DNA from 2 places in the Stenotrophomonas sp. STEN054 genome. Region 1 is predicted to be linked to the other one. Evidence: riboswitches for the same ligand, from Rfam matches in the RefSeq annotation. Region 1 holds a riboswitch; the other holds the start of a gene.
The links. A riboswitch is a leader RNA that binds a small molecule or an ion and turns the genes downstream of it on or off. The one in region 1 is predicted to bind glycine.
Positions count from the first base shown of each region.

Region 2: linked by a shared signal. The riboswitch ahead of gcvP (aminomethyl-transferring glycine dehydrogenase) and the one ahead of AC1VXD_RS07100 (trimeric intracellular cation channel family protein) in region 1 are both predicted to bind glycine.

Region 1 covers NZ_JBXFWG010000013.1:12,860-24,951, forward strand. The annotation lists gene AC1VXD_RS07095 (3-deoxy-7-phosphoheptulonate synthase) at 163-1,236, shown strand; gene AC1VXD_RS07100 (trimeric intracellular cation channel family protein) at 1,513-2,130, opposite strand; glycine riboswitch at 2,213-2,318, opposite strand; glycine riboswitch at 2,332-2,421, opposite strand; gene AC1VXD_RS07105 (GIY-YIG nuclease family protein) at 2,462-2,737, shown strand; partial or broken gene AC1VXD_RS07110 (nuclear transport factor 2 family protein) at 2,760-2,846, shown strand; gene AC1VXD_RS07115 (NAD(P)/FAD-dependent oxidoreductase) at 2,950-4,227, opposite strand; gene AC1VXD_RS07120 (NYN domain-containing protein) at 4,336-5,127, shown strand; gene AC1VXD_RS07125 (hypothetical protein) at 5,141-5,332, opposite strand; gene AC1VXD_RS07130 (glutathione S-transferase family protein) at 5,412-6,032, shown strand; gene AC1VXD_RS07135 (primosomal protein N') at 6,113-8,290, opposite strand; gene AC1VXD_RS07140 (hypothetical protein) at 8,705-9,703, shown strand; gene AC1VXD_RS07145 (DUF3106 domain-containing protein) at 9,696-10,271, shown strand; gene AC1VXD_RS07150 (MATE family efflux transporter) at 10,428-11,792, shown strand; gene sppA (signal peptide peptidase SppA) at 11,908-12,092, shown strand, end outside.
Region 2 covers NZ_JBXFWG010000020.1:17,106-29,197, forward strand. The annotation lists gene AC1VXD_RS10170 (alpha/beta fold hydrolase) at 1-314, shown strand, start outside; gene AC1VXD_RS10175 (hypothetical protein) at 318-515, opposite strand; gene AC1VXD_RS10180 (catalase) at 539-2,629, opposite strand; gene AC1VXD_RS10185 (PAS domain-containing protein) at 2,744-3,478, shown strand; gene AC1VXD_RS10190 (amino acid permease) at 3,560-4,930, shown strand; gene AC1VXD_RS10195 (VOC family protein) at 5,271-5,681, shown strand; gene gcvP (aminomethyl-transferring glycine dehydrogenase) at 5,851-8,718, opposite strand; glycine riboswitch at 8,781-8,883, opposite strand; gene AC1VXD_RS10205 (multidrug effflux MFS transporter) at 9,191-10,417, shown strand; gene AC1VXD_RS10210 (hypothetical protein) at 10,508-10,912, shown strand; gene AC1VXD_RS10215 (M2 family metallopeptidase) at 10,988-12,092, opposite strand, start outside.

The sequences.
Region 1 (12,092 bases):
GCCAACTTTTATTGGTATTACTTTCCGAAGCCCACGGCGGAGGAAGGACTGCGCTCACCCTGAAGAAACCTTCAGACGCATTCCCGAAAGCCGCCAGCGAACCTGGCGGCTTTTTTCATGTCGCCACGCTGGGGACCCCCAACGTTCCGGAGAACCCCCGCAATGCCCCCGCACACCGACGACCTGCGTATCCGCACCATTGAACCGCTGACACCGCCCGCCCAGCTGCTGGCGATCCTGCCCTGCGACGATGAAGCCTCCGACACCGTCAGTGCCTCGCGCGCGGCCCTGCATGAGATCCTGCACGGCCGTGACGACCGCTTGGCCGTGGTGGTGGGCCCGTGCTCGATCCACGACCCGCACGCGGCCATCGAATACGCCCAGCGCCTGAAGCCCCTGCGCGATGCGCTGGCCGGCGAACTGGAGATCGTCATGCGCGTGTACTTCGAAAAGCCGCGCACCACGGTGGGCTGGAAGGGCCTGATCAACGACCCGGATCTGGATGGCAGCTTCAAGATCGACAAGGGCCTGCGCATCGCCCGCGGCCTGCTGCGCGACATCAACAAGCTGGGCCTGCCGGCCGGCGTCGAGTTCCTTGATGTGATCTCGCCGCAGTACATCGCCGATCTGGTCGCCTGGGGCGCCATTGGCGCGCGCACCACCGAAAGCCAGGTGCACCGCGAACTGGCGTCGGGCCTTTCCTGCCCGGTCGGCTTCAAGAACGGCACCGACGGCAACGTCAGGATCGCGGCCGATGCAGTGGGTGCGGCGTCCAACGCGCACCACTTCCTGTCGGTGACCAAGCAGGGCGGCACCGCCATCGTGTCGACCACCGGCAATCCGGATTGCCATGTGATCCTGCGTGGCGGCAAGCAACCGAACTACGACGCAGCCAGCGTCGGCGAGGCCTGCCAGGCACTGGCCAAGGCCAAGCTGCCGACGCGCCTGATGATCGATGCCAGCCACGCCAACAGCCTCAAGAACCCCGAAAACCAGCCGAAGGTGATCGAGGACATCGCCACCCAGCTGGAAGACGGCGAACAGCGCATCGTCGGGGTGATGGTGGAAAGCCATCTGGTCGGTGGCCGGCAGGAACTCGTCGAAGGCCAGCCGCTGGTCTACGGCCAGAGCATCACCGATGGCTGCATTGATTGGGACACCACCGTGCAGGTGCTGGAGCGCCTGGCCGCTGCCGTGCGCGCCCGCCGTGACGTAAAGGTGTCCGAAGCCGCCTGAGTGCGGCACGTGTGTGGATGGCGGCCAGCGCCTGCGGGGGTGCGGCCGCGATCAGGGTCGGTCGGAGTTGGAGGCTGACCCGTCCGCACCGGCGATGCGCCTGGCGCTGCGTAAGTGCGACAGCGCCAGGTACATCGCCGGGGGGGGGATACCGTTTTTTTGCAGGGTCGAGTCATACTTTACTGACGCAGTAGATCCACGCCATGCGTGTACAAGCTCGACGCTACGAACAGCGCATGGTCATCGGCAGCACCGGGCCACGCCCGGCGGACGCAGTCAATGCACTTCGTCGTGGTACACGAACTTGGGCATTTCCCAGCGGTAATGGATCGCCAGCAGGCGCAGCGCGAAGCCACCCCCCAGGCAGCACAGGATCGCCGTGGCATCGGCCACGCCCCAGCGCAGCAGCAGCAGATACACCGCGCCGGTCAGCAGCGAGATGATCGCGTACAGCTCCTTCTGGAAGATCAGCGGCACCTCGTTGCAGAGGATGTCGCGCAGCACGCCGCCGAAGGCACCGGTGAGCATGCCGGCGATCAGCACGATTGGCATCGCATGGCCTGCCTCGCGTGCGATCGAGCAGCCGATCAGGGTGAAGGCGATCAGGCCCAGGCCATCGAGCACCAGGAAGGTGCGGCGGAAATGGTGCATCCAGCGCGCCACCCAGGTGGCGATCAGCGCCGCGCACACGGTGAAGCCCAGGTACTCGGGGTGCTTTACCCAGCCCAGCGGGTAGTGGCCGAGCAGGATGTCGCGCAGCGAACCACCGCCGAGGGCGGTGACGCAGGCGATCATGACCACGCCGAACAGGTCCATGCGGCGGCGGCCGGCGGACAGCGCGCCGGTCATGGCTTCGGCGGAAATGGCAACGAGATAGATGATGGACAGCAGCATGGGACAGGCTCCGGGCGCGGTGGGGCCGGCCATGCGCGTATACCGCCACTGCCTGCGCAATGACGGGATGACGATGACCGGTGCCGCTCCCGCTGTCCTTTTGCCTGAGAGTTCAGCGGGATGAACCGCGTGCCCCTTCGGCGGATCGTGCCGGGCGAGCCCGGTGACCTCTCTCCAGCTCGGCGAGTCGAATGCATGGTTGGTGGGATTCCAGCCCACCGGCCTGAGCGATCATGGGAGCCTGCGCCTTCGGCGGGCGCCAGCGCGGCGCCTCTCTCCTGCATTCGGACGCCAGTATATCCGCTGCAGTGCAGCAAGCCATAATCCCCCCATGGCCCGTCCTTCCGCCCCGTGGTTCCTGTATCTGCTCGAATGCCGGGACGGCACCTATTACGCCGGCATCAGCACCGACGTGGCGGCTCGTTTCGCTGCCCACCTGGCCGGCAAGGGCGCCCGTTACACCCGGGCCCGGCCGCCGCTGCGCATCCTTGCCGTGCGCGAATACCCGGACCGCTCGGCCGCCTCCCGCGCCGAATGGCAGCTCAAGCAGCAGCCGCGCGAACGCAAGCTCGCCTGGCTGCAGGCCCCGGTCGAGGCCGTCCTGTAACGCCGAGCCCATGCTCGGCTGCAAGCGCGTCGCACGGTCCCTGCACCCGGAGCTGGCAACGCGCGCGGTGGTTGGCGATACGCCTGACGGGCGCCTGGGCCTTGGCCGATGAACCGGTAGATCCACGCCACGCGTGGATGCTTTCCATGTGCCCCGCGCAGGCATTCATCCACGCATGGCGTGGATCTACTGTGGCGGTGTTCGAGGGGCCATCACTTCGGCCGGCGATCTTCCTGGTCATCACCAAAAATGATGCGCGCGCTGCGCTGGTAGCTCCAGTACGCCACCGCCCAGTTCAGCAGCACCACCACGCGGTTGCGGAAGCCGATCAGGAAGAACACGTGCGCGGCCAGCCAGAACCACCAGGCCAGCACGCCTGACAGCTGCAGCCGGCCCAGGTGCACGATGGCGGCCATGCGGCCGATGGTGGCCAGGTTGCCGTAGTCGGCGTACTTGAACGCCCCCGGTGTCGGCTTGCCATGCAGGCGCGCGCGGATGACATCGGCCACGTACTTGCCCATCTGCTTGGCGGCGGGCGCCACGCCGGGCACCGGCTTGCCGTTGGCCTGGTTCACCGCGGCCAGGTCACCAGCCACGAACAGTTCGGGGTGCCCGGACAGGGTCAGGTCGGGCTGCACCTGCACGCGGCCGGCGCGGTCCAGCGGTACGTCCAGCGTGCGCGCCAGCGGCGAGGCGGCCACGCCGGCGGCCCAGACCACGGTGCGTGCGGGCACGAACTGTTCGCCCAGTTTGAAGCCGAGGCTGTCGATGTCGCTCACCGGGGTGCCGGTCAGTACTTCCACGCCCAGCTTTTCCAGCTGCCGGCGTGCCTTCAGCGAAAGCACCTCGGGAAACGAGGACAGCACGCGCGGGCCCGCCTCGACCAGGCGCACCTTGGCGCTGGCCGGATCGATGTGGCGGAACTCGTTGCGCAGGGTGTGGCGGGCGATCTCGGCCAGGGTGCCGGCCAGTTCGACGCCGGTGGGGCCGCCGCCGACCACCGCGAAGCTCAGCCATGCGGCCTTCTTCGCCGGGTCCGGTTCGGCCTCGGCGCGCTCGAACGCCAGCAGCAGCTTGCGGCGCAGGGCAATGGCATCGTCCAGGGTCTTCAGGCCCGGCGCATCGGCCGCCCACTGGTCGTTGCCGAAATAGGCGTGGGTGGCGCCGGTGGCCAGCAGCAGGCTGTCGTAGCCCAGGGTGCTGCCGTCGGCCAGCTGCACCTGGCGGGCGGCCTTGTCGATGGCGACGACCTCGCCCAGGCGCACTTCCACGTTGCGCTGGTGGCCGAGGATGTGGCGCAGCGGCGCGGCGATGTCGGGGGCGGACAGGCCAGCGGTGGCGACCTGGTACAGCAGGGGTTGGAACAGGTGGTGGTTGCGGCGGTCGAGCAGAGTGATCCTGATCTTTTCGCGGGCCAGGGCCCGGGTGGCCCAGAGGCCCGCAAAACCGCCGCCGATGATGACCAGGTGGGGGACTGGTTCGCGGCTCATCGACGTACTCCAGAGGGGGATGGATGTCGCCCTGCATCATCGCACGTCACATGGCTGCCAGTGGCCATGGGTGATACTCCGCTCAGCCTGCAGCCCACCGAGGAAACCATGTCCGAACCGGAAAAGCGTATCGCCCTGCTGATCGACGCCGACAATGCGCCGGCCTCGAAGATCGACGAAGTCCTGGCCGAAGTCGCCCGTTACGGCGTGGCCAACGTGCGCCGTGCCTACGGCAACTGGAAGAGCCCGCGACTGAAGGGCTGGGAATCGGTGCTGCACGAGTACGCCATCCGCCCGATCCAGCAGTTCGCCTACAGCAAGGGCAAGAACGCCTCGGACATGGCCATGGTCATCGATGCCATGGACCTGCTGTACGCGCGCAACCTGGATGGTTTCGCCATCGTCTCCAGCGATGCCGACTTCACCCCGATGGTGATGCGCCTGCTGACCGATGGCGTGAAGGTGTATGGCTTCGGCGAGAAGAAGACGCCCGAGCCCTTCGTCAACGCCTGCTCCAAGTTCACCTACCTGGAAGCCCTCGGCCAGACCCACGCCAGCGTGCCCGATGTCGAGGCCGAGGCCGGGCAGGCGCCCAGCGGGCAGGTTGCTGGCGAACAGGTGGCCAGTGATGAAGTGCGCCCGCGCAAGAACAGCGCGGAACTGCGCAATGACACGCGCCTGGTGAAGATGCTGCGGCGTGCGGTGTCGGCGGCCGAGGGCGAGGATGGCTGGTCACACCTGGGCCCGGTCGGCAGCCAGATCGGCAACCAGGCCTCGTTCGACCCGCGCAACTATGGCTACGGCAAGCTCAGCGACCTGCTGGCGGCCATTGGCCTGTTCGAGCTGAAGAAGGACGGCAAATCGTCCTACGTGCGCGCGCTGCCGAAGAAGAACCGGTAGTGCCGGCCGCGACTCAGATCACCCGCGCATCGGAACCCGCATGGCCGTCGGCAAACCCGGCGGCGAAATCCTCAACGCCGTTGAAGGCCAGCAGCAACAGCCCGGCGCACAGCAGCTGGTTGCGGCTGGAACGGCGGTAGCCCAGCACCAGCATCACCAGCCCTGCTGCCAGCAGAACGTAGTTCAACGCATCCCATGCAGTCACGTCGTCTCTCCCTGTGGATGGGCGTATCGTAGCGTTTCCGCGCCACCGTGGCGCACCGCTGCAGGCAGGGAATTCCGCAATGTTGAAGATCTGGGGCCGCCGCAATTCCAGCAACGTCCGCAAGGTGCTGTGGTGCGCCGAAGAAATCGGGCTGCCGTACGAATCCATCGAAGTGGGCGGCAGCCATGGCGGCACGCAGTCGGCCGAATACGTGGCGATGAATCCCAACAGCCTGGTGCCGGTGATCGAAGACCACGGCCTGCCGCTGTGGGAATCGAACACCATCGTCCGCTACCTGAGCGCGCGCTACTCGCTGGGCACGCTGTACGCCGAAGACGCGATGGAACGCGCGCAGGCCGAGAAGTGGATGGACTGGAGCACCTCGCGGATGGCCGCGCTGTACTCCGAACTGATCTGGGGCATCATGCGCACCGCGCCGGCCGACCGCGATGAAGCGCGCATCAACGCCGCCATCGTGCGTGCCGGTGATTACCTGAAGATGGCCGATGAGACCTTGGGCAGGCAGCCGTGGCTGTCGGGCGAGAAGTTCGCCATGGGCGACATTCCGCTGGGTTCGTTGATCTATGCCTGGTTCGAACTGCCGATCCAGCGTCCCGACCTGCCGAACGTGGCCGACTGGTATGCCCGCCTGCGCGAGCGCCCGGCCTACCAGCGCGGCGTGATGTCACCGCTGACCTGAGTGGTAGCGCCGGGCCATGCCCGGCGAACGTGGTGTGCGGAGGATCGCCGGGCATGGCCCGGCGCTGCCGACCGTCTGCCTCAATACAGATCCGTCGGATCCACATCCAGCGACCAGCGCACCTTGCGCGCCTCCGGCAGCGCGTACAGCTGGGGCACCAGCTGGGCCAGCACGCCATGCAGCGGTGGCCGCTGCAGCGCGGACAGCAGCAGCTGCGTGCGCTGGTAACCGGCGCGACGCGGCATCGGCGCCGGCATCGGCCCATAGGCCTCCACCACGTTCTGCTCGCCCAGCAGCTGCCGCGCCGCCAGCAGGAAGGCGTTGGCATGTTCCAGCTGCTGCGCTTCGGCACGCATCAGCGCCAGGTGTGCGAACGGCGGGAAGCCGGCGGCCTGGCGTTGGTTCAATTCGGCCTGCGCGAATGGGTGGTAGCCACCGCTCACCAGGGTTTCCAGCAACGGGTGCCCCGGGTGGTGGGTCTGCAGCCAGACTTCGCCGGGATCGCGCGCGCGACCGGCGCGGCCGGCCACCTGGATCAGCTGCTGGGCCAGCTTTTCACTGGCGCGGAAGTCGGCCGAGAACAGGCCTTCGTCGATGCCGACCACCACCACCAGGGTCAGCTTGGGCAGGTCGTGGCCCTTGGCCAGGATCTGCGTGCCGACCAGGATGCCGGGCTGGTCGCCCAGCTTCGCCAGCTGCTGTTCCAGCGCGTCGCGGCGCGAGGTGGTGCCGCGGTCGATGCGCACCACCGGATAATCGGCGAAGGCGCTGACCAGGTGTTCTTCCAGGCGCTCGGTGCCGATGCCCTGCGGCTGCAGCGCGAGGCTGCCACAGGCAGGGCAGGCCAGGGGCGCCGGCTGCCGCGCACCGCAGTGGTGGCACTGCAGGCGACGGCCGCCGCCATGCACGGTCATCGGCGCATCGCAGCGCTGGCATGGCGCGGTCCAGCCGCAGTCGTGGCACAGCAGCACCGGCGCGTAGCCACGGCGGTTCTTGAACACCAGCACCTGCTGGCCACGCTGCAGGTGTTCGCCGATACCGGCCAGCACGTCGGCGGAGAGGCCATCGTGCAGCGGCCGCTTGCGCACATCGAGGATGCGCACGCGTGGCGGCCGCGCCTCACCGGCGCGCTGCTTCAGGCGCAGGTGGGTGTAGCGGCCGGCATGGGCGTTGTGCAGGGTTTCCAGCGACGGCGTGGCGCTGCCAAGCAGCACCGGAATGCCCAGCGCCTTCGCGCGCACCAGGGCGAAATCGCGGGCGTGGTAGCGGATGCCGTCCTGCTGCTTGTAGCTGCCGTCGTGTTCCTCGTCGACGATCAGCAGGCCGGCCTGCGGCAGCGGGGTGAACACCGCCGAGCGGGTGCCGACGATCACCCGCGCTTCGCCGCGCGAGGCCGCGGCCCAGACGCGCGCGCGTTCGTTGTCGTTCAAGCCCGAATGCAGCGCATGCACCGCGATGCCGAGGCGGCCACGGAAGCGCGACAGGGTCTGCGGGGTCAGGCCGATTTCCGGCACCAGCACCAGCGCCTGTTTCCCCTGCGCCAGGCAGTGGATGATCGCCTGCAGGTAGACCTCGGTCTTGCCGCTGCCGGTCACCCCGTCCAGCAGGAAGGCATGGAAGCCGTCGGCTGCGGTGATCGCGTCTACGGCCTCGGCCTGTTCCGGGTTGAGAGTGGGGCCGGGCAGGGGCTGCGCATGCTGTGGTGCCACGCTCAGGGCCACGCGCTCGGCCAGCTCGCGCTTGGCCAGACTGCGTGCAGCGGTGCGCCAGTCCTCCATGCGCGCGCCCAGCACGTCTTCGTCGACCACGGCCTTGCCCAGCAGTTCGGCCAGTTGCCGCGGGCGGGTGCCGGCGCGCAGCTTTTCGCGCTGGGCCTGGCCGGCGGCGGTCAGCTGCCAGCCCCAGTGATGGGTGTCGGGCAGGGCCTCGCCATGCCGCAGCGGGCCGGGCAGGGCGGTGTTCACCACTTCGCCCAACGGTGAATGGGTGTAGCGGGCCAGCCACTGCAGGCTCTGCCACAGCTCGCCCTGCAGCAGCGGCTGCGGATCGCACCAGGCCAGCGCCTGGCGCAGGCCCTGGCCGTCGTCCACCTGGCCGTGGCCGGCCACCATGCCCACCAGCTCGCGATTGCCGAACGGCACTCTCAGGCGGCAGCCGACCGGCACGGCCGGAGCCGGACCTTCCGGGGGCAGGTAGTCGAACAGGCGGGGCAGCGGGACGGGCAGGGCGACCTGCAGGGTCGGGATGGGGTCGAGCATCGGGGCAGTGTAACGGGCAGGGCGGGAGCCGATGGCAGAGTCGATCGCGTCGCCCGCGCCTGCCGCGCAATCGTAAATGTCACCTAAATATCGGTGGCTGTTAGAGATTCAGTCTTATCCACATCTTCTGTGGATAACGTTGTGCGTTACCGCTCGACGGGCGCGTGTGAGGCCGATGGCGACGGCTTTACACCCGGGTTGGTCAAAAAATAGCCATGATTAAAAAGGCAACAAAATCAATGACTTGATCGTGAAACATTGCTGAAACAAGGTGAATCCGCAGCTTCACATCGGTTCGACCGGGGACCGCATTGATGCTGTGCACAACCTGCAGCACGAAGTGCCCGTGGGCGCAAGTCCTGCCGGTCGCCGATGGGCTGCCGCTATCATGCCCGCAGACCTTTGGAGTAACCGATGACGGCTGTGCCCGCCCCTGTTTCCTCGACCGCGGCCGGCGCGCTGTCGGCCTTCCTGCGTGGCGTCGAACGCCGCGCGCTGGTGGTTGCCGAGCTGCAGTGCGGTGACCCCGCCCGCGCCGAGCAGACCCTGGTCGCGGTGATGCGCGCTTTCTCCGCCGTGGCCAGCGACCTGCCGATGGCGCAGTGGCCGACCCGTTTCTGGACCCTGCTGGGCCAGCGCCAGGCGCTGCGCGAGCCGGCTGCCGGGCAGTGGCCGCCGTCGCTGGCTGCCCTGGGCGATATGCCGCCGCTGCCGCGCCTGGCCCTGCTGCTGCGGGTCGGTGGCAGCCTGGATGAAGGCATTGCCACCCGGGTGCTGGATATCGATGAAGACGGCTACCAGCAGCTGCTGGCCGCCGCCTGCCCGCGCGATGCCCACGGCCAGCCAGACGCCGCGGCGTGGCGCGGCCTGGCCGAGCAGGTGCAGCTGCGCATCCGCGATCTGCCGGCCAAGCGCCTGCAGCAGCTGCAGCAGCCCTCGGCACCGGCCACGAACAACCAGCCTCCTACCGCCAGCTGGCGCACGCCGGAGCGCGACGAGCGCAGCGCGCCCAAGCGCCGCCGCCCCAGCAGTGGTGCGCCACGCTGGCGTGGTCCGGTCATCCTGCTGGTGACGGTGGCGGTACTGCTCGCGGCCGCCCTGGGCTGGCGCTACTGGCAGCACCACGCGACGGCCAGCGATGCGCCGCTGCCGGAAGGCGTGGTCGCCGAGTCCGGCCCGGTCACCGTTGAATCCCTGCCGGCCAGCGAGGTGCAGCCGACCGCTGCCGCCGATGGCCACGCGGCCGAGGACGCCGCCATGCTGGGAGACCGCGACTATCCGCTGGCCGCCGACGCCGACCTGTATGCGTGGAGCGCTGCGGGCGGCCCGCTGCCGGTGGATGAATCCGAACCCAAGCCGACCCGCCCCGAGCCGGTCGGTGCCGCGCTGGAAACCGCTGCTGCCGATGAATAAATTCCTGCTTGCCAGCGTGCTGCTGGCCTTGCCGTTGTCGCTGGCCGCCGCGCCGCCCTCGCTGGAAGTACCGCTGCCGCCGCCAGCGCCCGGTGCAACGCCGGCGCCGGTGGCCGATACGGGTTCACCCGCCGCCTTCGCCCAGCTCAGCCCCGAGCAGCAGCGTCAGCGTCGTGCCGACTATGCGTCGTTGAAGGCGTTGCCGGAGGGCGAGCGCGAGCGCGTCCGCCAGGCGGCCGCCCGTTTTGCCGCGCTGCCGGCCGAACAGCAGCAGCGCCTGCGCGAGCGGTTCCAGGCCCAGGACCAGTCCTTCCGCGATGGCTGGCGGCTGGGGCCGCAGCTGGGCATGCAGTTCCCCAAGCTGCACGGCCTGTTCGGCCTGGTGCCGCCGGAGCAGCGCGAGGCAGCACTGGCCGCGCTGCGCCAGCTCAGCCCCGCGCAGTTGACGCAATTGACGCTGGTGGCCCAGCGCACCCCGCCGCAGGAACGCGATGCCGTGCGCAGCGCCTTCCTCGCCGTACCCGCCGCCGAACGCGACGCCTGGCTCAAGCACCAGGCAGGCGGCTGAAAAAAGGGGACGGAGGGGATTATGTCGCTTCAATCCCCTCCGTCCCCTTTTTAGCGGGCGGTCATGGGAATGGCGCGTCTGCGCGCGTAAGATGACCGGCCGCAACCCGGTGCCTGTGCCCTTCGCGCGCAACCGTAGTTGGCGTCCTGTACTTCCATGTCTACCGCAACCTCCACGCCGCGCTTCCGCAAGGAAGTGGGCGCGACCGGTCTGCTCGCCCTGCCGTTGGTGCTGGGCCATGTATCCACCGGTCTGATCTCCTTCGTCGACAACGTCATTGCCGGCCACCACGCCACCGCCACCCTGGCTGCGGTGACCATCGGTACGGCCCTGCTGTGGCTGCCGATGCTGATCCCGATCGGCACGCTCATCTCGCTTACCGCCTCGGTGTCCCAGCTGCACGGTGCCGGCCGCGAGCGCGAGATCGGCCCGCTGTTCCGCCAGGCGCTGTGGCTGGCGCTGGGCCTGGGCCTGATCATGTTCATCTTCCTCACGGTGGTGCCGCCGCTGCTGCCGGCCTTCGGCATCGCCCCGGACATCGTGCCGGGGGCGACGGCGTTCCTGCACGCTGTGCGCTGGGGTGGCCCGGCGCTGACCCTGTACTTCTGCATGCGCTACCTCAGCGAGGGCATGCACTGGACGCTGCCGACCATGCTGCTCGGCTTCGGTGGCCTGCTGGTGCTGGCGCCGATGGGCTACGTGCTGGCTAACGGCAAGCTCGGCTTTCCGGAAATGGGCGCCGAAGGCCTGGGCATCGCCTCGGCGGTGATGATGTGGCTGCAGGCCATCGCCTTCGCCACCTACCTGTGGTTCACCAGGCGCTTCGCCCACCTGCAGCTGTTCTCGCACTTCGAGGGCCCGCGCCCGGCGGCCATCTGGGACCTGCTGCGCACCGGCCTGCCGATCGGCATCACCGTGCTGATGGAGGGCGGCCTGTTCATCGTCACCGCGCTGCTGATCGGCCGCCTCGGCGCCAACGAAGCAGCCGCGCACCAGATCGCGATCAACGTGGCGCAGCTGTGCTTCATGATCCCGATGGGCGTGGCCGAGGCCACCACCGTGCGCGTGGGCCATGCGGTCGGCCGCGGCGATGGCTTCGGCGTGCGCCGCGCGGCGTGGGCCGGCTACGCGATCATCATGGGCACGCAGACGCTGTCGGCGGCGGTGCTGCTGTTCGGCCACGACGCCATCGTCGGCGTCTACACCAATGACCTCGCGGTGGCCGGCCTCGCCTCGACCCTGCTGCTGTACGCGGCCACGTTCCAGTTCCCCGATGGCATCCAGGTGCTGTCGGCCGGCGCGCTGCGCGGGCTGAAGGACACGCGCGTGCCGATGTTCATCGCCATGTTCGCGTACTGGGGCCTGGGCATGCCGCTCGGTGCCGGGCTCGGCCTGGGCCTTGGCATGGGCCCGCAGGGCATGTGGATCGGCCTGATCGTCGGCCTGACCGCCGCCGCCATCCTGATGGGCTGGCGCCTGCGTCGCAGCAGCCTGCGCATCGGTCAATCGGCCCTGGAATGATCGTCGTGCCCGTCACGCCAGACCGTGACGGGCGAACCCCTGACTTGTGTCCGATGCCGCCTCACACGGCACCGGCTATGCTGTTACCACGGCAAGAAGCCATCCGGAGCGCTCCATGAACCAACCCGTGCCCCCGCTGCCCCCGGCGCATCGCAATCCCATCGCCGGTTTCTTCATCGGGCTGTGGGACGTGATGAATTTCACCCGCAGGCTGATCCTCAACCTGGTGTTCTTCGGCCTGCTGCTGTTCGTGGTGGTGATGTTCATCGTCGCTGCGGGCATGGGTGCCGGCGCCAGCAG
Region 2 (12,092 bases), on a different contig from region 1:
AGTGGCGGACGCCGGAGAACGTGCAGGCACTGCGCCAAGCCCTGGCCCATGTGCCCAGCCGCGTGCTGCGGCATCGGGCCGCCAGCACCCTGCGCGTGGACGTGCGTGCGCTGCTGCCGCGGATCGCCGTGCCCACGCTGCACCTGCAGGCGCGGCAGGACCGGTTGCTGTGGCCGCCCAGTGTTGCGGAACTGCAGGCGCTGTTGCCCGAGGCGCGGCACGTCGCGCTGCAGGGGCCGCACCTGCTGTTGCAGGCGCGCCCCGTACAGGCGGCCGAAGCAGTGGCGCGGTGGGTGAACGCGCTGCCCCGCTGACGCTCAGCCGTCGGCCGCCTTCTTCGTTGCTTTGCGGCCGCTACCGCTGTGCTTGCCACCGCCATCCTGCTTGTTGACGGTGGCCCAGGCGATGCGTTCGGCGGTGCTTTTACGGGTGCCGCGCTCGCGTTCGCTTTCCTCGATGTGCTCGGCCTGGCGCTTCTGCTTGTCGGTGTAGGCGGATTTGTCACCACGGGGCATGTCGCTTCTCCTGTGAGGGACGATCAGGCCAGCAGGCGCAGCTTCGGTTCGCGCGCCCACTGACGGGTGGCTGCGGCAGCGAGGAAGCCCTTGGCGTCTTCCGCTTCGACGATGCCGGCGTCGTTGCCCACGCGCGCCGCCTTCAGCAGCGCCTGGCCGCCGGCATCGCTGGCAATGGCCTTCAGGTGTGCCCACGCGTGGCTGACGAACTCGACGGCGGCGGCTTCCCTGGCCAGCGCCTTGGCGCCCTCTGCGCTGAGCACCACGGCCACGGCGTCGAACACGGCCGAGGGCGTACCGGCCAGCTGGCCATCGGCGGCTTGGCGCTTACCGTCGCTGAGCGTGGCACCGCCCACTTTCGGCGCCACCAGCTTCACTTCGGCACCGGCTTTCTGCGCGGCCTTGCGCAGGCCGGCGATCAGCCCCGCATCGGAGCCCTCGTCGAACAGGATGCCGATGCAGCGCCCCTGCAGCGTGTCTTTCGTGCGGCCGATGATGCGAACCTCGGGAACGGCGGGCATGTCCTGGGCGGGCGTTGCGGTCGGCGCAGCGTCGGGCAGGTCGCCCAAAGCCAGTCCGTCGGCCACGCGCTTGGCCAATGATTCGTCGATGTTGCGCAGATGGCTGACGGTACGCACGCGCACCTTCAGCGTTTCCACCTTGGACAGTTCGAACACCAGCGCCGAGGCGAGGTGCGCCTGCTCAGGCTTTTCCAGACTGCGGAAGAAGGCACGCGCCTGGCTGTAGTGGTCGGCGAAGCTCGCCGCACGCGTGCGTCCCTTGCGGCCGTCGTCGGCGGTTGCGTGGCTGCGGAAGCCGGCAGGGGTTTCGCGCGGGCTGTCGTCTTCCAGCGAGCTCGGATCGTAGGCCACGCGCCCCTTCGGCACCTGCATCTGCATGTGGCCGTCGCGCTGGTGGTTGGCGAACGGGCACTTCGGCGCATTCACCGGGATCTGGTGGAAGTTGGGCCCACCCAGGCGGATCAGCTGCGTGTCCAGGTACGAGAACAGCCGGCCCTGCAGCAGCGGGTCGTTGCTGAAGTCGATGCCCGGCGGCACGTTGGCGGGGCAGAACGCCACCTGCTCGGTTTCGGCGAAGAAATTGTCCGGCCAGCGGTCCAGCACCATCCGCCCGATCACCTTCAGCGGCACCAGCGATTCGGGGATGATCTTGGTCGGGTCGAGGTGATCGAACGGGAACGCCTCGGCCTCTTCCTCGGTGAACAGCTGCACGGCCAATTCCCATTCGGGGAAGTCGCCACGCTGGATCGCCTCGAACAGGTCGCGCCGATGGAAATCGTTGTCGGCCGCCTGCAGTTTCAGCGCTTCGTCCCACACAGTGGACTGGATGCCCAGTTTCGGCCGCCAGTGGAACTTGACGAAGGTGGACTCGCCAGCCTCGTTCAACAGGCGGAAACTGTGCACGCCGAAGCCTTCGATCATGCGCAGCGAACGTGGAATGCCACGGTCGCTCATCGCCCACATGATCATGTGCATCGATTCAGGCATCAGCGAGATAAAATCCCAGAACGTGTCATGCGCGCTGGCGGCCTGCGGGAATGCGCGGTCCGGCTCCATCTTCACCGCATGCACGAGGTCAGGGAACTTCATCGCATCCTGGATGAAGAACACCGGGATGTTGTTGCCGACCAGATCCCAGTTGCCTTCCGGGGTGTAGAACTTGACCGCGAAGCCGCGCACGTCGCGCGGGGTGTCGACCGAACCAGCGCCGCCGGCCACGGTGGAAAAGCGGGTGAACACCGGCGTCTTCGTGCCGACTTCAGTGAGCACGCGGGCGCGGGTGTACTTCGCCAGCGACGCGGTCAATTCGAAATAGCCATGCGCGGCGCTGCCGCGCGCATGCACGATGCGTTCGGGAATGCGCTCATGGTCGAAGTGGGTGATCTTCTCGCGGAGGATGAAATCCTCCAGCAGGGTGGGGCCGCGTGGGCCCTCGCGCAGCGAATTCTGGTTGTCGGCTACCGGGATGCCCTGGTTGGTGGTCAGCGCCGGGTGGCTGCCGCCGGCAAGCTGATGCAGTTCGTCACCCTCGCCGCGGTGCTGGTCAGTGCTGGGGGAAGGTGCGCGCTTGCCGGTCGGCTTGCTGGCGGCCATCGGGATGTCTCCGAAGTTGCAGGGGTAAGCAGTGACAATCCTTTGTAGCCCGTTAACGCTCGGTTGGGTTGGAGTGAACGTACAGGCAAAACCGGGCTCGGGTATGCTTGCCCCATGCGAGTCGAACCCACCGACATCGAAGCCCTGTTCGACGCCATTCCGGACGTGCTGTTCTTCATGAAGGACCGGCAGGGTCGCTACACCCACGTCAACCAGACCATGCTGCGACGGCTGGGCCTGCGTGCGCGCAAGGATGTCATCGGCCGTACCGCCGCCGAGATCTACCCGACCGGCCTGAGCGCGGACTACGTGGACCAGGACGCGCGCGTGCTGTCCGGCGAGGTGATCGAGAACCTGATGGAGCTGCACCTGTTCGCCAATCGCGAGCCAGGCTGGTGCCTGACCTGCAAGCGTCCGCTGCTGGTGGACGGCAGCATCCAGGGCTTGATAGGCATCTCCCGCGACCTGGGCCAGAAGGACAGCCTGGGCAGCCAGTACGAGCAGCTGCGCCTCGCCCTGGCCCACCTCAACGCGCACTATGCCGAGAACGTGCGCATGCAGACCCTGCTGGACATCACCGGCTTCTCGCTGTCCAAGCTGGAGCGCAGCTTCCGCAAGGTGTTCCAGATGACCCCGCAGCAGGTGCTGACCCGGCTGCGCATCCAGATGGCCATGCACCTGCTGCACGGCGACGACAGCATCGCCTGCATCGGTCAAGCCTGCGGCTTCAGCGACCAGAGCGCGTTCACCCGCAAATTCAAGGCTGAAACCGGTTTCTCGCCGCGCGCCTATCGCGCGCGCATCGGGGAGAATGTCGGTGGCACTGTCGGCGACGCCGTGTTGCCCTGAGCGGTCTGCTGCACTGTGCCTATCCCCGTGGGTGGGGGACAATGTAAGGTGACGCCCCTGTAGCCGCCGCCAGTCCCGCCGATGCCCGCCAGCCCCGTTACGCCTGCCTCGTCTTCCCGCCTCGGCCATTCGCTGAAGCCGCGCCAGCTGATCATGATGGGCCTGGGCAGCGCGATCGGTGCCGGCCTGTTCCTTGGTTCCGGCGTAGGCGTGCAGGCGGCCGGCCCGGCCGTGCTGGTGTCCTATCTCGTCGCCGGCGCGCTGGTGATCATCGTGATGAACGCCCTGGGCGAAATGGCGGCGGCCAAGCCGACCAGCGGCGCGTTCTCGGTATACGCGGCCGATGCCATGGGCGCCACCGCCGGTGCCACCGTGGGCTGGCTGTGGTGGGTGCAGCTGGTCATCGTCATCGCCGCCGAGGCGGTGGGTGCGGCCGGCCTGCTGGCCACGGTCTGGCCGGTGGTACCGGTACCGATGGCGGCACTGGCCTTCATGCTGTTCTTCACTGCGATCAACCTGCTCGGGGTGAAGAATTTCGGCGAGTTCGAATTTTGGTTCGCGATCCTCAAGGTGGCGGCGATCCTGGCCTTCATCGCCATCGGCATCGCCCTGCTGCTGGGCTGGCTGCCGCAGGTGGCTTCGCCGGGGTTGAGCAATTTCACCCAGCACGGCGGCTTCGCGCCCAAGGGCCTGGCCGGCATCGGCGCGGCCCTGCTGGTGGTGGTGTTCGCCTTTGGGGGCACCGAGATCGTTGCAGTGGCCGCGGCCGAGACCGAGGACCCCGAGCGCAGCATCGCCCGCGCCATCCGCACCGTGGCCTGGCGCATCCTGGTGTTCTACATCGGCTCGCTCAGCGTGATCATCGCGGTGGTGCCGTGGACCAGCGAATCGCTGAAGTCGCCGTTTGCCGCGGTGCTCGCGGTCGCCAACATTCCGGGCGCGGCCACGGCCATCACCCTGATCGCGGTGATCGCGCTGCTGTCGGCGCTCAATGCCAACCTCTACGGTGCCTCGCGCATGATGTATTCGCTGGCGCAGCGCCGCGAGGCACCGGCCGTGCTGGGCTGGACCGACCCGCGCCAGGTGCCGGTGATCGCCGTGCTGGCCAGCGTGCTGTTCGGGTTTGCCGCCACCATCATGGAGCTGCTGTTCCCGGACAAGGTGCTGCCGGTGCTGCTGAACATCGTCGGCTCCACCTGCCTGCTGGTGTGGACGCTGTCGCTGGTCTCGCAGCTGGTGCTGCGCCGCCGGGCCGACCGCCTGGGCACCCGCCTGCCGTTCCGCATGGCTGCGTTCCCGTGGCTGACCGTGTTGGGACTGGCCGTGCTGGCGCTGATCTTCGGCCTGCTGCTGAGCGAGGCGCACACGCGCCTGCAGTTCCTGTCGATGGTGGCGCTGACCGCCGTCATCGCCGCCAGCAGCGCCATCGCCCGGCGCCTGCGCGAAGCCTGATTCTGTAGAGCCGACCCCACGGTCGGCTGCTGTTGCTTTGGCTTTGTAGAGCCGACCCTACGGTCGGCTGCTGTTGCTTTGGCTTTGTAGAGCCGACCCTACGGTCGGCTGCTGTTTGCGCAGACGTCAGCCGAGCATGGGCTCGGCTCTACAAGGGCAGCGCCCGTCAGCCGAGCATGGGCTCGGCTCTACAAGGGCAGCGCCCGTCAGCCGAGCATGGCTCGGCTCTACAAGGGCAGCGCCCGTCAGCCGAGCATGGCTCGGCTCTACAGAAGACATACATCCGTCGTGCCATCCTGATCGTGTAGGCCGTCATCGGCCTGTCGAACAGGAGTACCGCATGCTGCGCAGTCGCCCGTTCCTGATGTTCACCGGCCAGGCCGAGGCCGCCATGGCCCTGTACGCCGACGCCTTCGCCGATTTCCGCCTGCTGTCCCTGCAACACCACCCCGAAGGTGCCGGCGCCGGTGTGCCCGGCCAGGTGCGCCAGGCCATCTTCCTGCTGGGGGGCACGCACTACCTGTGCTTCGACAGCCTGGACGTGCACGACTTCACCTTCAGTCCGTCGATCTCGCTGTTTGTCGAATGCGCCGGCAGCGAGCAGTTCGAGCGCGCGGCACGCGTGCTGGGCGAGGGCGGGCACTGGCTGATGCCGGTGGGTGACTACGATTTCGGCAACCGCTACGGCTGGGTGCAGGACCGCTACGGCGTGTCGTGGCAGTTGAGCCTGGGGCAGATGCCGGACCCGTGACGGCAAAGCGTCCACGCATGGCGTGGATCTAGTGGAGAGTGCGCCACGCGTTGATGGAAAGCAAACGGCCCGGATGCGCCATGGCAGGTCGTAGAGCCACGCCATGCGTTGATGGAAACGAAAACGGCCCGCTTGCGCGGGCCGTTTTGATAACCGTTGCAGCAACGGCTTACGCCTCGACTTCGTCGTCCTTGTAGGCATCGACCGGGATGCAGGCGCACATCACGTTCTTGTCGCCGTACACGTTGTCGACGCGGGCCACCGGCGGCCAATACTTCTGCAGCTTCAGGCTGGGCAGCGGGAAGGCCGCCAGCTCGCGCGGGTAGGCGTGGGTCCACTCGCTGGCCGTCACCGCCGTCGCGGTATGCGGGGCGTTCTTCAGCGGGTTGTCCTCGCGGTCCAGACGGCCGTCTTCGATCGCGCGGATTTCCTCGCGGATCTGGATCATCGCGTCGATGAAGCGGTCCAGCTCGTGCAGCGATTCGCTCTCGGTCGGCTCGACCATCAGCGTGCCGGCGACCGGGAAGCTCAAGGTCGGAGCATGGAAGCCGAAGTCGATCAGGCGCTTGGCCACGTCCTCGGCACCGATGCCGCTGGTCTTCTCCAGCGGACGCACGTCGAGGATGCACTCGTGCGCCACCAGGCCGTTGCGGCCGGTGTACAGGGTCTTGAAGTGCGGAGCCAGGCGCCTGGCGATGTAGTTGGCGTTGAGCTGGGCCACCTGGGTGGCCTTGCGCAGACCTTCGCTGCCCATCATGGCGATGTACATCCAGCTGATCGGCAGGATCGAGGCGCTGCCGAAGCTGGCCGCGCTGACCATGCCGACCGGGCCGTTGTCACCCAGCTTGCCCGGCAGGAACGGAGCCAGGTGTTCCTTCACCGCGCACGGGCCGACGCCCGGTCCGCCGCCGCCGTGCGGGATGCAGAAGGTCTTGTGCAGGTTCAGGTGGGAAACGTCCGAACCCCACTTGCCCGGCTTGGCCACGCCGACCAGCGCGTTCATGTTGGCGCCGTCGGTATACACCTGGCCGCCATGCTGGTGGATGATCTCGCAGATCTCGGCCACTTCCTCCTCGAACACGCCGTGCGTGGACGGGTAGGTGATCATGATCGCGGCCAGGCGGTCGCTGTACTTCTCGGCGTTGACGCGGATGTCTTCGACATCGACGTTGCCGTTGGCATCGGTCTTGGTCACCACGACCTTCATGCCGCACATCTGTGCCGAAGCCGGGTTGGTGCCGTGCGCCGAATCCGGAATCAGGCAGATGTCACGGTGGTCCTCACCGCGCGAGCGGTGGTAGGCGCGGATCGCCAGCAGGCCGGCGTACTCACCCTGCGCACCGGAGTTCGGCTGCAGGCTGACCGCGTCGTAGCCGGTGCATTCGACCAGCATCGCTTCCAGCGTCTCGATCAGTTCCTTGTAGCCCAGCGCCTGGTCGGCCGGCACCAGCGGATGGATCTGCGAGAACTCCGGCCAGGTCACCGGGATCATCTCGGCGGTGGCGTTGAGCTTCATGGTGCACGAGCCCAGCGGGATCATCGTGCGGTCCATCGCCAGGTCCTTGTCGGCCAGCGAACGCAGGTAGCGCAGCAACTCGTGCTCGCTGTGGTGGGTGTTGAACACCGGGTGGGTCAGGAACGCGGACTGGCGCAGCAGGGCAGGCGGCAGTTCGTCGGCGGTGCTGGCATCCAGCGCATCCACATCGGCCTGCGCACCGAACACGGCGGCCAGGGCGACGATGTCGGCGCGGGTCGCGGTCTCGTCCAGGCTGATGCCGACCGAGTCGCTGTCGATCGCGCGCAGGTTGTAACCGGCGGCGCGGGCCTTGGCGTGGATCTCAGCGGCGTGCACGCCGGTGATGTGCAGGGTGTCGAAGAAGTCGCTACCGACCTGCACGCCGGCGCTGCGCAGCGACGCGGCCAGGATCGAAGCCAGGCGGTGGGTACGGCGGGCGATGCGGGCCAGGCCTTCCGGGCCGTGGTAGACGGCGTACATCGAGGCCATCACCGCCAGCAGCACCTGCGCGGTGCAGATGTTGGAGGTCGCCTTCTCGCGGCGGATGTGCTGCTCGCGGGTCTGCAGGGTCAGGCGGTAGGCCGGCTTGCCTTCGGCATCGATGGAGACACCGATCAGGCGGCCCGGCATCGAACGCTTGTAGGCATCACGGCAGGCCATGAACGCAGCGTGCGGGCCGCCGAAACCGAACGGCACGCCGAAACGCTGGCTGTTGCCGACCACGATGTCCGCGCCCCATTCGCCGGGGGCGGCCAGCAGGGTCAGCGCCAGCAGGTCGGTGGCCACGGCCACCAGGCCGCCGCGCGCGTGCACGGCATCGACCAGCGCCTTGTAGTCGCCGACCTGGCCGAAGGTGTCCGGGTACTGCAGCAGCAGGCCGAAGGCCTCCGCTTCCATTGCTTCGGCCGGGGTGCCCACGCGCAGCACGATGCCCATCGGCTCGGCGCGGGTGCGCAGCAGTTCCAGCGTCTGCGGGTGCACGGCATCGTGCACGAAGAAGGTGTCCGACTTCGACTTGGCCGAACGCTTGGCCAGGGTCATCGCTTCAGCGGCGGCGGTGGCTTCGTCCAGCAGCGAGGCGTTGGCGATCTCCATGCCGGTCAGGTCGGCACACAGCGTCTGGAAGTTGATCAGCGCTTCCATGCGGCCCTGCGAGATTTCCGCCTGGTACGGGGTGTAGGCGGTGTACCAGGCCGGGTTTTCCAGGATGTTGCGCAGGATCACGTTCGGCGTGTGGGTACCGTAGTAGCCCTGGCCGATGAAGCTGCGCAGGACGGTGTTCTTGTCGGCGATCGCGCGGATCTTCGCCAGCGCCTGCACTTCGGTCATCGATTCCGGCAGTGCCAGCGGTGCGGGCGACTTGATCCTGGCCGGCACGATGGCATCGGTCATCGCATCCAGCGTGGCGTGGCCGACGACGTCGAGCATCTGCGCGATCTCGGCGTCGTTGGGGCCGATGTGGCGCTCGACGAACGCGGAATGATGCTCAAGCTCACGCAGGGAGGGGGTGTTCTGGGACATGGCGAAGGATCCGTCAGGAAAGGGCACACGCACGGGCACAAGCCGCCGGCTGGCGGTCTGCGGGGCGCCCCTCTGTCCTTTTGCCTGAGAGTTTAAAAGCGCGGCTGGCCGCAGCTTCGTGCCCCTTCGGCGCCGGATCGAACCGGTCTCTCCAGAGTTCTGTTACGGGTGGTATCGGGCCTGAGCGATTACGGGCGTTGCGCCTTCGGCAGCGGTGTTCCGCTTCTCCCACCATGTTGCCCGCCGATTATAGCTGGTTGCCGCGGCTGAACACGGCCCGGAGCGGGGGCAGGGGGCCTGCGGGCCTGAATGGCCGATGGCCCGGCCGTGCGTTTCGTGCAGCGGTCGATGGCATCGGCCGCAATCCCGGCCTATCATGGCCGCACTCTCGTATTCATCTGGCGCCGTCCCTGCTGCAGGGGATCGGCGCCCGCCGTGCGTGCCACGCATGGCCCAGCCGGACGCTTTGCCGATGACCCCCGCTGTTGCCCCCTCCACCCGACGCATGGCCCTGCTGCTCGCAGGCCTGGCCATGTTCGGCCCGTTCTCGATCGACACCATCTTCCCGGCCTTCCCGCAGCTGGCCCAGCGCCTGGCGGTGGACGAAGTGGCCGTGCAGCAGACCATCAGCGTGTACCTGCTGTTCTATGCGCTGATGAGCCTGGCGCACGGGCCGCTGTCCGATGCCTGGGGCCGCAAGCGGGTGATCCTCGGCGGCCTGGTGGTGTTCATCGGTGCCTCGGTCGGCTGCGCGCTGTCCACCGACCTGAGCACGCTGCTGGTGTTCCGCGCGCTGCAGGGCCTGTCGGCCGGCGTCGGCATGATCGTCGGCCGCGCGGTCATCCGCGATCTGTACCACGGCCACGATGCGCAGCGGCTGATGAGCCAGGTGTCGATGCTGTTCGGCATCGCTCCGGCCATCGCGCCGATCATCGGTGGCTGGATCCTGCTCAGTGGCGCCGGCTGGCCGCTGATCTTCTGGTTCCTGGTGGTGTTCTCGCTGCTGCTGCTGGTCTGCACCGCACGCTTCATGCCGGAAACCCACCCGGTGGCCGCTCGCGTGCCGCTGTCGCCACGTGGCCTGCTGCGTGACTACGTGCGCATCGGCTTCAACCCGCGTTTCCTGCGCCTGGCCCTGGCCGGCAGCATCAACTTCGGCGGCATCTTCCTGTACATCGCCTCGGCACCAGTGTTTGTGATGCAGCACCTGCACCTGGGCGAAGGTGGCTTCGCCTGGTTGTTCATTCCCACTATCGGCGGCATGACCACCGGTTCGTTCCTGTCCGGGCGCATGGCCGGGCGCACCACGCCCACCCGCCAGATCGGCATCGGCTTCAGCCTGTGCGCGCTGTCGGTGCTGCTCAACGTGGGCTACGTGACCCTGGCGCCGCAGTTCGCCCTGCCGTGGGCGGTGCTGCCGATCTTCCTGGGCGGCATGGGCATGGCGCTGATCTTCCCGATCCTGGCGCTGGCCGTGCTCGACATGTACCCGCACCAGCGCGGCCTGGCGTCCTCGCTGCAGGCGTTCATCCAGCTGATGATCAGCACCGTGGTGGCCGGCGTGGTGTCGCCGCTGCTGAGCGGCAGCCCGCTGCACCTGGCCCTGGGCCAGGCCGCCTTCTTCGCCGGCGGCTTCGTATTCTGGTATTGGGAACACCGCCGCGAGCGCGCAGTGCAGGCAGTGGCCACGGGCCATTGAGCAGCGCGGGCCAGTGATCGACGCGCCCGTGAAACGGCGTCGTGGCCGGGGTGCGTTATCCTTGCGCCCCCTCGTAGCGGTATCGCCCCCATGTCCACCACCTCCAAGACCCGCCGCGACCAGCGCCGCCGCCAGGAAGAAAAGGCTGCCAGCAAGGCCGCCGCGCAGGCCTCGCCGGTGGGCTCGCCTGTCGAGCCGCATGCCGAACTGCGCGATGCGCAGCGCACGCTGCTGGCCGGCGTCGTGCGCCGCGATGGCGAATGGGTGCTGGGCATGGATGGCCGCATCGCCGGCCACAGCGAGAGTGCCGCGCAGGTGCTGGCGCTGATCATGCAGGCCGGCGAACTGCACGAGCGCAAGGGCACGCCGGTGCGCCTGGTGTACTCCGATGCGCTGCGCGATGCCGCGCAGGCCGAGGCCAAGGAGAAGGGCCAGACTTTCGAGGAATACAAGGCCGAACTGGCCGCGGCGATGGCGGCGAAGAAGAACAACTGACCCGCAGTGGGTAGCGCCGGGGCATGCCCGGGGGCGAAATCAAAGGGGCGGATCCTTGCGGACCCGCCCCTTCTTTCATTTCGCCGCCGGTGCCGCGCTGGCCTGCCAGCCGCACATCTGGCCCTGGTTCTGCTGCTTCAGCCAGTCGTTGACCGGGCTGAAGTACTCGATCATCGGGCCGGCATCGAGCTTGTCACTGCCGGTCAGTTCCTTCAGCGTGGCCTGCCACGGCTGGCTGGCGCCCTTGCTCAGCATCGCCCAGTACTTCTGCCCGGCTTCCTTGTTGCCGTAGAAGGTGCATTCATGCAGCGGGCCCTTGAAGCCGGCCGCATCGCACAGGCCCTTGTAGAACTGGAACTGCAGGATGCGCGCCAGGAAGTAGCGGGTGTACGGGGTGTTGCCCGGCACGTGGTACTTCGCGCCCGGATCGAAGAATTCCTCGCCGCGGGTGCTGGCCGGCGCCACGCCCTGGTACTTCGCCTTCAGGTCCCACCACGCCTTGTTGTAGTTGTCCGGGGTGATCGAACCATCGAACACACCCCAGCGCCAGCGGTCGATCATCAGGCCGAACGGCAGGAACGACACGCCCGACAGGGCCATGCGCATCTGGTTGTTGATGACCGCCTCGCGGCTCTCGGTCGGTGCGTCCACCAGGCCGATCGAGCTCAGGTACTTGGGCGTCATCGCCAGCACGATGGTGTCGCCGATCGCTTCGTGGAAGCCATCGTTGGCACCGCCCTGGAACAGCGGCGGCAGCGGGTTGTAGGCCAGGTCGTAATACAGGTGGCCCAGCTCATGGTAGATGGTGGTGAAGTTCTCTTCGTTCGGCTTGATGCACATCTTGGTGCGCACGTCGCCTTCCATGTTCATGTCCCAGGCACTGGCGTGGCAGACCACGTCGCGATCATCGGGCTTGATGAACTGGGTGCGTTCCCAGTACGACTGCGGCAGCGAGGGCATGCCCAGCGACACGTAGAAGTCCTGTGCGCGTTCGGTCATCTGCTTGGCGGTACGCAGTTCAGCCTCGCGCTGCGCTTTGTACTGCGCGGCGACGTTGGCGTCCTTGCCGGCCTTGGCCAGCGCCGCGCTCAGGTTGGCCTGGTACTGCTTTTCCAGCGCCGCAGTGATGTCCAGGCTGCCGGCACCCGGGTACGGTTCCAGCTGGTCCCACAGGTTGGAC